Regions from separate parts of the Mesorhizobium sp. M1307 genome, predicted to be linked through region 3. Evidence: predicted binding sites of a transcription regulator. Region 3 holds the regulator's gene; each other region holds the start of a gene.
The links. Region 3 encodes LexA, which represses DNA repair genes until DNA is damaged. Its sites were predicted from a motif close to TGTTCNNNNTGTGTTCNG; they were not measured.
Positions count from the first base shown of each region.

Region 1: NKH16_RS26060 (helicase-related protein) is a predicted target of LexA. The motif match lies at 2,210-2,227, and genes of this name have one in related genera.
Region 2: recA (recombinase RecA) is a predicted target of LexA. The motif match lies at 2,303-2,320, and genes of this name have one in related genera.

Region 1 covers NZ_JAMYLR010000033.1:11,136-15,335, forward strand. Annotated here, with positions in the region: gene NKH16_RS26060 (helicase-related protein) at 1-2,042, opposite strand, end outside; gene phbB (acetoacetyl-CoA reductase) at 2,774-3,499, opposite strand; gene NKH16_RS26070 (acetyl-CoA C-acetyltransferase) at 3,604-4,200, opposite strand, start outside.
Region 2 covers NZ_JAMYLR010000001.1:631,224-635,423, reverse strand. Annotated here, with positions in the region: gene sufA (Fe-S cluster assembly scaffold SufA) at 1-155, shown strand, start outside; gene NKH16_RS03350 (GFA family protein) at 298-795, opposite strand; gene NKH16_RS03345 (TfoX/Sxy family protein) at 886-1,209, shown strand; gene NKH16_RS03340 (PfkB family carbohydrate kinase) at 1,244-2,167, opposite strand; gene recA (recombinase RecA) at 2,445-3,542, shown strand; gene alaS (alanine--tRNA ligase) at 3,802-4,200, shown strand, end outside.
Region 3 covers NZ_JAMYLR010000001.1:190,799-194,998, forward strand. Annotated here, with positions in the region: partial or broken gene NKH16_RS00900 (ComEC/Rec2 family competence protein) at 1-1,980, shown strand, start outside; gene lexA (transcriptional repressor LexA) at 1,974-2,708, opposite strand; partial or broken gene kynU (kynureninase) at 3,155-4,200, shown strand, end outside.

The DNA.
Region 1 (4,200 bases), on a different contig from region 3:
GCGCCGAAGCGCACTCCGAGACGGCGAAGCGCCGCGCGGCCTTCCTGGTCGAGCGACTTCATCTCGTCGGCGATGTCGCGACGGTTGATGAGGCCGAAATGCTCGACAAGCTGGAAAGCGATGCCGCGGCCGATGCCGGTGATCTGCTCGGCATTCTTGAGATCGACCAGCGGCTTCAGCAGGGATTCGATCTGGAAATTGACGAAGCGCTCGGCGCGCGCCGCAACCTTGTCGCGGGCCGGGCCGGTGAGTTGCTCGTCGGCCAGCAGAACCAGACGCGGCTTCAAAGCGTCTTCGCCGGCGACCAGCGTGCCGATCGGCGCGCCGATCCAGCGCAGCGTGCCATCCGAACCCAGCGCGATGTCGCCATTGGCCGAGGCGCCGAAGCGCTCGGCCCGCGCCTCGAACTCGGCGGCAAGCGCCTTCTGCGCCGCCGCCCGCACCGCCTTGGCGTCTTCGCCGCCGGCGCTCTGGTCGGCGGTGAAGCGGAAACCTTGCAACTCGCCGACGTGATGGCCTTCGACGAGGACGGTTCCGGTTGGGCTGATTTCGGCTTCAGGCATCGTGTTTTCTCTAAGGCGCCGCATGAGGACGGAAGTCCTGCGGTCTACAAAACGTTTCGTCAACCGCTCATGCAGCGCATCGGACAATCTGTCTTCGATTTCGCGCGTCTTTTCCTGCCAGTGTGCCCGATCGGCCAGCCAGCCGGGCCTGTTGGAAACGAAGGTCCATGTGCGGATCTGGGCAATCCTGTGCGATAACGTGTCGATGTCGCCTTCGGTGGTGTCGGCACGGCGCACCTGCTCGGCCATGTAGTTCTCGTCGACATGGCCATGCCTGGCAAGGTCCATGTAAATGGAGGCAATCAAGTCGGCGTGCTGGGCCGGCGCGATCTTCCTGTAGTCGGGCAGCGCGCAGGCTTCCCACAGCAGCGCCACGCGCCTGGCATCGGTGGTGAGTGCCCGGACGTCCTCGTCGCGCGACAGATGCTCGAGCGCCTGTGCGTCTACTGCCGGCAGCGCGCGCGTCAGGCCTTCGACCGGGGCGTTGGTCTCAATCGACCGCTTCAGCGCATCGAGGTTGGCGAAATCGAAATGCGCGGTGCGCCACTGCAGCACTTTCACCGGGTCGAAATCATGCGCCTCGATTTTGTTGACCAGTTCATCATCCAGCGGATCGACCTGGCCGGTGACGCCGAAGGTGCCGTCGCGCAGATGCCGGCCAGCGCGGCCGGCAATCTGGCCGAGCTCGGCCGCCGTCAGGTTGCGGTACTGGTAGCCGTCGAATTTGCGGTTCTGGGCGAAGGCGACGTGGTCGAGGTCGAGGTTGAGGCCCATGCCGATGGCGTCGGTGGCGACGAGGTAGTCGACGTCGCCCGACTGGAACAGCGCCACCTGGGCGTTGCGGGTGCGCGGGCTGAGCGCGCCGAGCACGACGGCGGCACCGCCCTGCTGGCGGCGGATCAGCTCGGCGATGGCATAGACCTCGTCGGCCGAGAAGGCGACGATCGCGGTGCGCCGCGGCAGGCGGGTCAGCTTCTTCGAGCCGGCATAGGCAAGATGCGATAGGCGTGGCCGGGTCACCACCGACACGCCCCGCAGCAGGCGCTGCAGGATGCCGTGCATGGTGGCCGCGCCCAGCAGCAGCGTCTCCTGCCGGCCGCGCAGATGCAGGATGCGATCGGTGAAGATGTGTCCGCGTTCGAGATCGCCGGCGAGCTGGACCTCGTCGATGGCAACGAAGGCGGCGTCGGTCTCGCGCGGCATCGCTTCCACGGTGCAGACCGAGTATTTCGCGCCCGCCGGCTGGATCTTTTCCTCGCCGGTGATGAGCGCCACCTTATGGGCGCCGACCTTCTCGCAGACGCGCGTATAGACTTCGCGGGCAAGCAGCCTGAGCGGCAGGCCGATGACGCCGCTTTCATGCGCCACCATGCGTTCGATGGCGAGATGGGTCTTGCCGGTGTTGGTCGGGCCGAGCACGGCCGTCACGTCTCGACCCGACAGGATCAGCGGTTCAGTGTGTTTCGGATGGATGTTCATCGGCCTGGAAATAAGGCTCTCTGCCTCGCATTGTCGGGAGCGCGCCCATATTGGCCGCGTATGACAGGCGACACATAGGGATTTCGGGCGCGAAGCGAAAGCGGAATATGCCGAGGGCAGGCCGATTGGTTGGTTCGAAGCCAGAAAATCTGTTCCCGATTAACAGTTGGAACGAGTCTGGAACGAATCAGCGACGAATCACTGACTCGCGCTGATTCAGGGTTTGTTCACGGCTACATCTGGGTTTTCTGTCGGCGTATCTCACCACATGCTGAATCACGGAAACTGGCCCGATTTATGCAAGCGGCATCCAAGCGAGCACTGCGGTTAACCTTTGCCGGTGAATGGTCGTGGCCGGCCAATCTGCTTCGCACAACGTTATGAAATTATTGATGTTTCCTAACGCGCTTTAATCATTTCGAGGGTGTTTTCAGCTCTCGCCGTTAACGTTCCGCTCAAAGCCGGAACGAATCGGCGACGAATCAGAGATAGCCGAAGTTTCTTGGTTTGTTCACCGCAACATGTTGTGTTGTGAACAGCTTTTCCACCGAGAATCCACAGGCTGCCGGGCGGCTTTTGCACAAGCTGCGAGTTTGCCGTTAACCTTTGCGTGCCGGATTGGGGCAGCGTGCTGCATCGAGATCTTGCAACGGGAAGACCGCTATAGAAACGGGCCGTTTTGCAGGCCCGTTCGTCCAAGCGCGGATCTGTCTCAACGTAAAGACAAACGATCAGGCGACGTACTGGCCGCCATTGGCTGATATGGTCGAGCCGGTGATGAAACCGGCATCGTCGGAAGCGAGGAAGACGACGCAGCGCGCGATTTCCTCCGGCTCGCCGAGACGGCCGACCGGGATGTGCGGGATGACCCGCTCGTTGAGGACCTTCTCGTCCATTGCCTTGACCATCTCGGTGGCGATGTAGCCGGGGCAAATGACGTTGACGGTGATGCCGGCGCGCGCGCCTTCCTGGGCCAGTGCTTTGGTGAAGCCGATATCGCCGGCCTTCGAGGCCGAATAATTGACCTGGCCGGCCTGGCCTTTCTGGCCGTTGATCGAGGAGATGGTGATGATGCGACCGAACTTGCGGTCGCGCATGCCGCCCCACAACGGATGCGTCATGTTGAAGACGCCGGAAAGGTTGGTGTCGAGGACCTCTTTCCATTGCTCGCGCGTCATCTTGTGGAACATCGCGTCGCGAGTGATGCCGGCATTGTTGACCAGCACCGAGACGGGACCAAGATCGGCTTCGATCTGTTTGATGCCGGCGGCGCAGGCCTCGTAGTCGGCGACGGACCATTTGTAGACCGGGATGCCGGTCGCGGCCTTGAACTTTGCCGCCGCTTCTTCATTGCCGGCGTAGTTTGCGGCGACCGAATAGCCGGCGCTTTTCAAGGCGACCGAAATCGCCGCGCCGATGCCGCGCGACCCGCCTGTGACGATTGCAACCTTTGTCATATGTCCTCCCGGGAAATGCAGATGACTGAGCGTTGAAGCGGTGGGGTTTGCCCTCTATTCCCTACTCGCTTTGCGCCAGCATCCTATTCGTATCGCTTATCTCATCACAATGCTTCCACGCACATGGCAACACCCATGCCGCCGCCGATGCACAGCGTGGCAAGGCCTTTCTTGGCACTTCTGCGGCGCATCTCGTAGACCAGCGTGTTGAAGATGCGGGCGCCCGAGGCGCCGACCGGATGGCCGATGGCGATGGCGCCGCCATTGACGTTGACGATGGCCGGATCCCAGCCCATGTCCTTGTTGACGGCGCAGGCCTGCGCGGCAAAGGCCTCGTTGGCTTCGACCAGATCGAGGTCGCCAACCGACCAGCCGGCCTTGGCCAGCGCCTTGCGCGAGGAGGGGATCGGTCCCGTCCCCATGATCTGCGGGTCGACACCGGCGGTCGCCCAGGAAACGATACGCACCAGCGGTGTGATGCCGCGCCTTGCGGCTTCCGCTTCGGTCATCAGCACCACGGCGGCGGCGCCGTCGTTGATGCCGGAAGCATTGGCAGCAGTCACCGTGCCTTCCTTGTCGAAGGCGGGCTTGAGCTTGGTCATGGCATCGATTGTCGCGCCGTGGCGGATGTATTCATCCTGGTCGACTACGGTGTCGCCCTTCCTGCCCTTGACTGTAAAGGCAACGATCTCGTCCTTGAA
Region 2 (4,200 bases), 440 kb from region 3:
TGTTCGGCACCGAGATGGATTTCGAGCAGACGACGCTGCGCACCGGCTTCACCTTCCGCAATCCGAACCAGAGCTCGGCCTGCGGCTGCGGCGAATCGGTCGATTTGAAGCCGGCTGATCTGAAGGCACTGGCCGAAGCACGCGCTTCGGCCTGAGGCTTTCCTTCTCCCCGTCACTATACGGGGAGAAGGTGGCCCGAAGGGCCGGATGAGGGGCAGAGCCTGCTCTCGCAAGTTCGCGCCGCCCCTCATCTGCCTGCCGGCATCTTCTCCCCGTATAGCGACGGGGAGAAGAACGCTAATCCACCCACATCCCCGTTCGCTTGTGCCAGTCGGCGATCGACTCCTCCGGGTAGACATCGAAAACCTTGTCGCCCTTGCCGATATCCGGCTCGACCCAATTCGCCTTGTATTTCAGCATCAGATGCACCTTCTCCGGCGGTTTCGGCAGGTCTGTGTCGACAGCCGAGGCGAACGGATGCACCAGCTCCGGCCAGGTCGGATCGTAGAGCCAGAGTGCCGTCCCGCATTTCGTGCAGAAGTTCCGCTCGCCCGTCGAGATCTCGCGTTGCGGGTGCTCGTCGTCCTCGATCTCGGCACGGAAGACGCCGAGATGGCGCTTGCCCTGGATTTTCAGCGTCTCGTAATCGGCGCCGAGATTGATGGCAAAACCGCCGCCGCCCTGCTGCTTGCGGCAGATCGAGCAGTAGCACAGCATGAACGGCACCGGCGTGTGGCTTTCCACCTCGAAACGCACGGCATTGCACCGGCAGGACCCTTTGAGCAGAAGCGGCATGAGAAACTCCGACGAAAGTGATTTGCACTTTGTCAGGATGGCGCCGGTTGCGGCGATGACAAGGGGAAATCCGGGTGACATGATCGCCGCATGGACAACGAGCGCATAGAAGAGCTTTTCGAAGGCCTCGGCCCGGTCAGCATCCGCAAGCTGTTCGGCGGCAAGGGCATCTATTTCGACGGCGTCATCGTCGCCATCGTCATCCGTGGCGAATTGATGCTGAAGGCCGACGCCGAAAGCGCGCCCGATTTCGAAGCGGCCGGCTGCCGGCAATGGACCTATACCGGCTCGCGCCACGGCAAGCTCGTGTCGATGCCCTATTGGAGCGTTCCCGACAGCGCGTTCGACGATCCCGACGAGATGGCGATCTGGGCGCGTCGCGCCTACGAGGCAGGACGGCGCGCCGGCAAATAGGCTGCGTCATGCTTCGGCAATTCCGGGCCGCATTTCACGCCAGGTCCCGCGCCTCGGGCACGAGCGCCAGCGCTTCGGCAAAGCCAGCGCTGGTGAAGGCGGCACTCTCGACGACGAGCATCGCTGCGGCAATGCCTTCGCGCAGTGCCGCGCGCAGCGTCAGGCCGCGCAGCAGGGCAGCGATCGTGGCGCCTGCCAATGCGTCGCCGGCGCCGGCAGCATCGGTCCGCTTTTGCAGCGGCGGTGGCGAGATCGAGAACGCGCTCAATTCGTCGAAACCGAGCACTGGTTCGTCGCCGGCGGTGATCACGCCGCTTTTCAGCCCGGCGCGTCTCAGGCCGTCGACGATGCCTTGATCGATTTGGACGCCGGCGAGCACGCCGGCCTCGTGCCGGTTCATGAAGGCCATCGCCAGACGGTCGAGCACCGGCGTCAGCCGCGCCGCTTTGTTGGGCGAGACCGCAAGCGCAAACACCGGCTTGCCGGCGGCGAGTGCCGCCAGCCGCTCCAGCGCGGTCGACGGCAAGTTGGCGTCGCACAGCACCGCGTCGGCCGAACCGATCGCTTCCCGCACCTTGGCACGGCGGATCTGCTTGGGAAGCGCCAGCTCGTAGAGCACCATGTCGGCAAGGCCGGCGATCAGCCCGCCGTCGCTGTCGATCAGCATCGTATGGCTTGGCGTTGCTCGGTCGAGGAACACCGCCGACAGGTCGGCAACGCCGGCCTCGGTGACGGCGCGTAAAACCGTGTCGCCAAGGGCATCGCCGCCGCGCACCGAAAGCAGCGAGGCCGAGACGCCGCGTCGCACCGCACAGCGCAAGGCGTTGAAGACGGCACCGCCGACATGCTCGCGCATCGTGCCGGGGTTGGAAGCGGCCGGCACGAAGGCGCCGGCAACCCGGCCGCGCCGCTCGATATAGGCGCCGCCCACGGCCAGGATCGTCGGGGATTTGATCATGCCGTCAAAATGCCCTTTAGCTGTTGCCCGGGGGAGACTAGGTCGCCGGGCGGAACCCTGCAATCGCGGGTCCGATTCGGTTGGTGACGGCAACGGCGCCGCATGCGAGGCGAGACACATCGGAAGCAATAATTGCGAAACAAAAATAGAACAAATAGGGATATGCGTTATTTTTCAAACCCTTGGTGCTCATTGACAAATGAGAACAAATGAGGTACATTCTTTTAAGGATTGCGGGATTGTCCGGCCTCCATTGACGACCACGGGGTGATGTATCATGGCTCAGAATTCTTTGCGGCTTGTAGAGGACAAAGCGGTGGACAAATCAAAGGCTCTGGATGCGGCGCTGTCGCAAATCGAGCGTGCCTTCGGCAAGGGCTCGATCATGCGGCTCGGCGCGAACGAGCAGGTCGTCGAGATCGAAACGGTGCCGACCGGCTCGCTTGGGCTGGACATCGCGCTTGGCGTCGGCGGCCTGCCGCGCGGCCGCATCGTCGAGATCTACGGGCCGGAAAGCTCGGGCAAGACGACGCTGGCGCTGCACACGGTGGCCGAAGCCCAGAAGAAGGGCGGCATCTGCGCCTTCGTCGATGCCGAGCACGCGCTCGACCCGGTCTATGCCCGCAAGCTCGGCGTCGATCTCGAAAACCTGCTGATCTCGCAGCCCGATACCGGCGAGCAGGCGCTGGAGATCTGCGACACGCTGGTGCGCTCCGGCGCCATCGACGTGCTGGTGGTCGATTCGGTGGCGGCGTTGACGCCGCGGGCGGAAATCGAAGGCGAGATGGGCGATTCGCTGCCCGGCCTGCAGGCCCGCCTGATGAGCCAGGCACTGCGCAAGCTCACCGCCTCGATCTCGCGCTCCAACACCATGGTCATCTTCATCAACCAGATCCGCATGAAGATCGGCGTCATGTTTGGTTCGCCCGAGACGACGACCGGCGGCAATGCGTTGAAATTCTATGCCTCGGTCCGCCTCGACATCCGCCGCATCGGCTCGGTCAAGGATCGCGACGAGGTCGTCGGCAACCAGACCCGCGTCAAGGTCGTCAAGAACAAGCTGGCGCCGCCCTTCAAGGTGGTCGAGTTCGACATCATGTATGGCGAGGGCGTCTCCAAGACCGGCGAGCTGGTCGATCTCGGCGTCAAGGCGGGCGTGGTCGAAAAGTCGGGCGCCTGGTTCTCCTACAATTCGCAGCGTCTTGGCCAGGGCCGCGAAAACGCAAAACTGTTCCTGCGCGACAATCCCGACACGGCGCGCGAGATCGAGCTGGCGCTACGGCAGAATGCCGGACTGATCGCTGAGAAATTCCTTGAGAACGGCGGCTCCGAAAGCAGCGACGACGGTTTCGAGGACGACGCTGGGGTGATGTAGGGCAAGCGACGCCTCGCTGAGCCTCAGCCAGGTTTCGATTTGATGTTTTGATTTTGAGTTTGCGTAATCGATGCGTTTCGAACCGCCGGCCCAGGGCCGGCGGTTCGCGTTTGACGGCGAGGCAGACGCATTTCAAGGCGCTGGTGAACGCCGGGATTTGAGCCCATTTGGTGTTTCTGGACAGGCTGCGGTGCGACCGCTAAAAGGCCATGTCTATTTTCCGCCGGCATCCGGCGGTTCTCTCGAAAAGGCAGTATTCATGAGTGGCGTCAACGAGATCCGGTCGGCATTTCTCGACTATTTTCGCAAGGAAGGTCACGAGGTCGTCGCGTCAAGCCCGCTGGTGCCGCGCAACGACCCGACGCTGATGTTCACCAATGCCGGCATGGTGCAGTTCAAGAACGTTTTCACCGGTCTGGAGAAGCGGCCCTATTCGCGCGCCACGACCGCCCAGAAGAGTGTTCGCGCCGGCGGCAAGCACAACGACCTCGACAATGTCGGCTACACCGCGCGCCACCTGACCTTCTTCGAGATGCTCGGCAATTTCTCCTTCGGCGACTATTTCAAGGAGCGGGCCATAGAGCTTGCCTGGAACCTGATCACCAGGGAGTTCGGGCTGAAGAAGGACAAGCTGCTGGTCACCGTCTACCACACCGAC
Region 3 (4,200 bases):
GACATGGCGTGTCGGAACGCATATGCTCGGCTCCGAAATCTCGACGCGGCTGACGGGTCGCGTCGTATCGTACGAGCCCATGGCGAGCGGCCGCATCAGGCTGACAATCGATGTGATCTCAACGGCCAGGCCGACACTGCGCTACATGCCGGAACGGGTCCGCGTTTCGGCGATGAAGATACCGGCTGAGCTGACCGCCGGTTCCGAGATCACGGGCTATGTGCGGCTGCTGCCGCCGACCGGCCCGGTGCGGCCCGACAGCTATGATTTCTCCTTCGACAGCTATTTCGCCGGTATCGGCGGCAGCGGCTTTTTTCTCGGCAATCCGAAAGTCGTGTCGTCGGGCAGCATGCCGCTTGCCGCGCAGCTTTCTTCCGCGATCGAAGACGCGCGCGAATCCATCGCCGACCATATCCGCAGCCGCATCGGCGGTGCCGAGGGCGAGATTGCTGCTGCGCTGATCGTCGGCGTGCGCGCCGGCATTCCCGAGGAGATCAACGAAGCGATGCGGCGCACCGGCATCTACCACATCATCTCCATCTCGGGGCTGCATATGGCGTTGGTCGCCGGCACCATCATGGCGCTGCTGCGGGGTGCCTTCGCGCTGTTTCCCGATTTCTCATCGCGACGGCCGGTCAAGAAATATGCCGCGGCCGCCGCGCTTTTTTCGATTGCGGCCTACCTCGTCTTTTCCGGCATTGTCGTGGCGGCCGAACGCAGCTTCATCATGCTGGCGGTGATGCTTATCGCCGTGCTGTTCGACCGGGCCGCGCTCACCATGCGCAACCTGGCGATCTCGGCCATCGCGGTCATCCTGGTGTCGCCGCACGAGGTGGTCGGTCCGAGTTTCCAGATGTCCTTCGCCGCGACGGCGGCCCTTGTCGGCGCCTAGCAGGCTGGTCCGATTACCGCGCCGGCAGGGCCACCATGCCGCCGCCGCGGCTGTCGCCGCTACGCTTTGCCACGCGAAAGGTCCTGCTGGGCATGTGCGGTCTGGCGATGACCTCGATCATTGCAGGGAGCGCCACGGCGCTTTTCGCCATATGGCATTTCCAGCGCGTGGCGCCGCTCAGCCTGTTCGCCAATCTGGCCATCATGCCCATCGTGTCACTGGTCGTCATGCCCTTCGCCGTTCTCAGCGCGCTGGCGATGCCGTTCGGTGCGGATGGCCCTTTCCTCTATGTCATGGGCAAGGGGCTGACGGCGATGATCGCCCTGTCCGGGTGGATCTCGGAGCGCTCGCCGATCGATGCGGTCGGGCTGATTTCGCTGAGATCCGTCCTTCTGGTGACGATCGCCCTCGTCATTGCCAGCATGGCGACGACCTGGTTGCGGCTGGCGGCACTTCCTTTTGCGCTCGCCGGCTTGCTGACGACAACGCAGACACGCATACCCGACGTATTGGTCTCGGAGGACGCACGGCTGGTCGCGCTGCCGATCGGCAGCGGTGAACTCGCGGTCAACCGGGCACGCCCGAATGAGTTCACCATCGACAACTGGAAACGCGCGCTCACATCAGAGGCTATCGTCGCGCCGGAAACACCTGGACAGAACGACCCGCAATTCGACATTGCCGATCCGGCCGACCTACCGCCGGGCATGCCGTTCATTTGCACGGACGGCCTCTGCCTTGCCAGGCATCCATCCGGCGCGATCATCGCGCAAGCCAAGGACCGCGATACTGCGCGGCCAGCCTGCGCCTTTGCCAGCTTGATCGTCATCGACGACGCCACCGCCCATAACCCCTGCTACTACGACCGGCTGGTCCTCGTCGTCACCAAACGGCAACTGGCGCGCGCGGGAAGTGCCGCCGTCTACTTCGATCCACAAGCGGCAACGCGCGCCGAAATCCGTTTCGCGGTCGAAAAATCATACCGGCCCTGGCACGTGCAGCGGAAATTTTCACGCGCGGCACGGGGCCTGCCGCCATACCGCAGGGCCGACAACCCCAAAGCCGGCGCCAAGGGCGGGGCTCAGTAGCGGCGGATCAGTCCGACGAGCTTGCCCTGCACCTTGACCCTGTCTGGTCCGAAGATGCGCGTCTCGTAGGCCGGATTGGCGGCTTCCAGGGCGATCGAGGCGCCCTTGCGGCGGAACCGCTTCAGCGTCGCTTCCTCCTCGTCGACCAGTGCCACCACGATCTCACCGGGGCTCGCCGTATCGGCATTGCGGATGATCACCGTGTCGCCGTCGAAAATGCCGGCCTCGATCATCGAATCGCCTTTGACCTCGAGCGCATAATGCTCGCCGCCCATGATCATATCCGGCGGCACCGAAATCGAATGCGTCTGGTGCTGGATGGCGTCGATCGGCACACCGGCGGCGATGCGGCCCATCACCGGGATCGAAACGGCGGCGACGACATCGTCGTCATTTCCGGCTGCGGGCACGCGCGACGATGTCGGCTTGCCTTGCCGAGGACCGCCTTGCCCAAGACTGCCCTGGATGACACTCGGCGAGAACTTGCGTGCCGCATTGAGGCCGGGGGCGATCGAGTCAGGCAGGCGCAGCACCTCCAGCGCACGGGCCCGGTTGGGCAAACGGCGAATGAAGCCGCGCTCCTCCAGCGCCGTAATCAGCCGGTGGATTCCGGATTTGGAAGCCAGGTCGAGCGCTTCCTTCATCTCGTCGAAGGAAGGCGGGATACCGCTTTCCTTCAACCTTTCGTGGATGAACATAAGCAGTTCGTGTTGTTTGCGTGTCAGCATAGCGACCCCCAACAGAATCAGAAAAACAAACCCAGAACAAACACTATCTGTTCCAGTTGTGTTCCGCAACTGTTTAAAGTTTAATGAATGCGTTAAGGCTCGGGAAACAAACGACGTCCCCTACCGGCGTATCGCATTTTCACCGCCGCGAGCCTCATCGCCTTGATTCTGCTTTCGTTTGCGCCCTTCTGGCATCCTAGAAGGCGGCACTGGCATCGGCCGTCGGTCGGCAAAAGGCACGGAATTGAACCCGTATCGACTGTACGGTTTGGTCAATGCACCGTGAACGAAACGAACTCAAAACGCCAACCTCGGGTTAAGTCCCGGTTTCCACCGCCTGGTCAGGCTGCTTCTCGCCGGTGGAGCCTTGCTGCGCGCAACCAGGTAATGGAAGAACAGTCGATGCGTGTCCGGCGTTGCGTTGGATCCTGGGGAGCAGACAAATCATGACAGGAATTCCCGATCTCGTGGCCATAAAGGCGATGGATGCCGCGGATCCGCTGCGCGCGATGCGCGACCGCTTTGTGTTGCCGCAAGGAGTGATCTATCTCGACGGCAATTCGCTAGGAGCTGCTTCACGTGCCGCTTTCGATGAACTGCACAAGGCCGCGACCGAAGAATGGTCACATGATCTCATCCGCGCATGGAACACGGCCGGCTGGTTCAACATGCCGCTTGAACTTGGCGACCAGCTCGGGCGCCTGATCGGTGCCGCGGCCGGCCAGACGGTGGTCTGCGACACGACATCGGCTAACATCTACAAGCTGCTGCACGCCGCCATGGCCATGCGACCGGAGCGGCAGGTCATCGTCGCCGAGGGCGATAGTTTTCCGACGGACCTCTACATGGCCGAGGGTGTGGTTTCGACGCGAAAAGATACGCTGCTGCGCCTCTCGGGGGTCGACGCGCCGACCATCGAAGAGCTGATCGACGAACGCACCGCCGTGGTGCTGGTCAACCACGTCAACTATAAGTCGGGCGAACTGCGCGACATGCCGGCGCTGACGCGCAGGGCTCAGGAAGCCGGGGCGATGATCGTCTGGGATCTCTGCCACACCCCCGGCGCGATGCCAGTCGAGCTCGACAAGGCAAACGCCGATTTTGCCGTTGGCTGCACCTACAAATATCTGAATGGCGGCCCGGGCGCGCCTGCCTTCATCTATGCGGCTGAGCGGCATCTTTCCTACATCCAGCAGCCGCTCACCGGCTGGTGGGGCCATGCACGGCCCTTCGCCTTCGAGCCAGGCTATGCGGCCGGCACCGGCATCCGCCGGTTTCTGTGCGGCACGCAGCCGGTCCTGTCGATGCGCACGCTGAAGGGCGCGCTCGACATCTGGAACGATGTCGACATGACGGCGGTGCGCAAGAAGAGCATCGCGCTGGCGGATCTGTTCATCGAGCTTGTCGAGGCAAAGTGCGGCACTTACGGGCTCACGCTCGAAAGCACGCGCGATGGGGAAAACGCGGCAGCCAGATTTCATTCATGCATGAG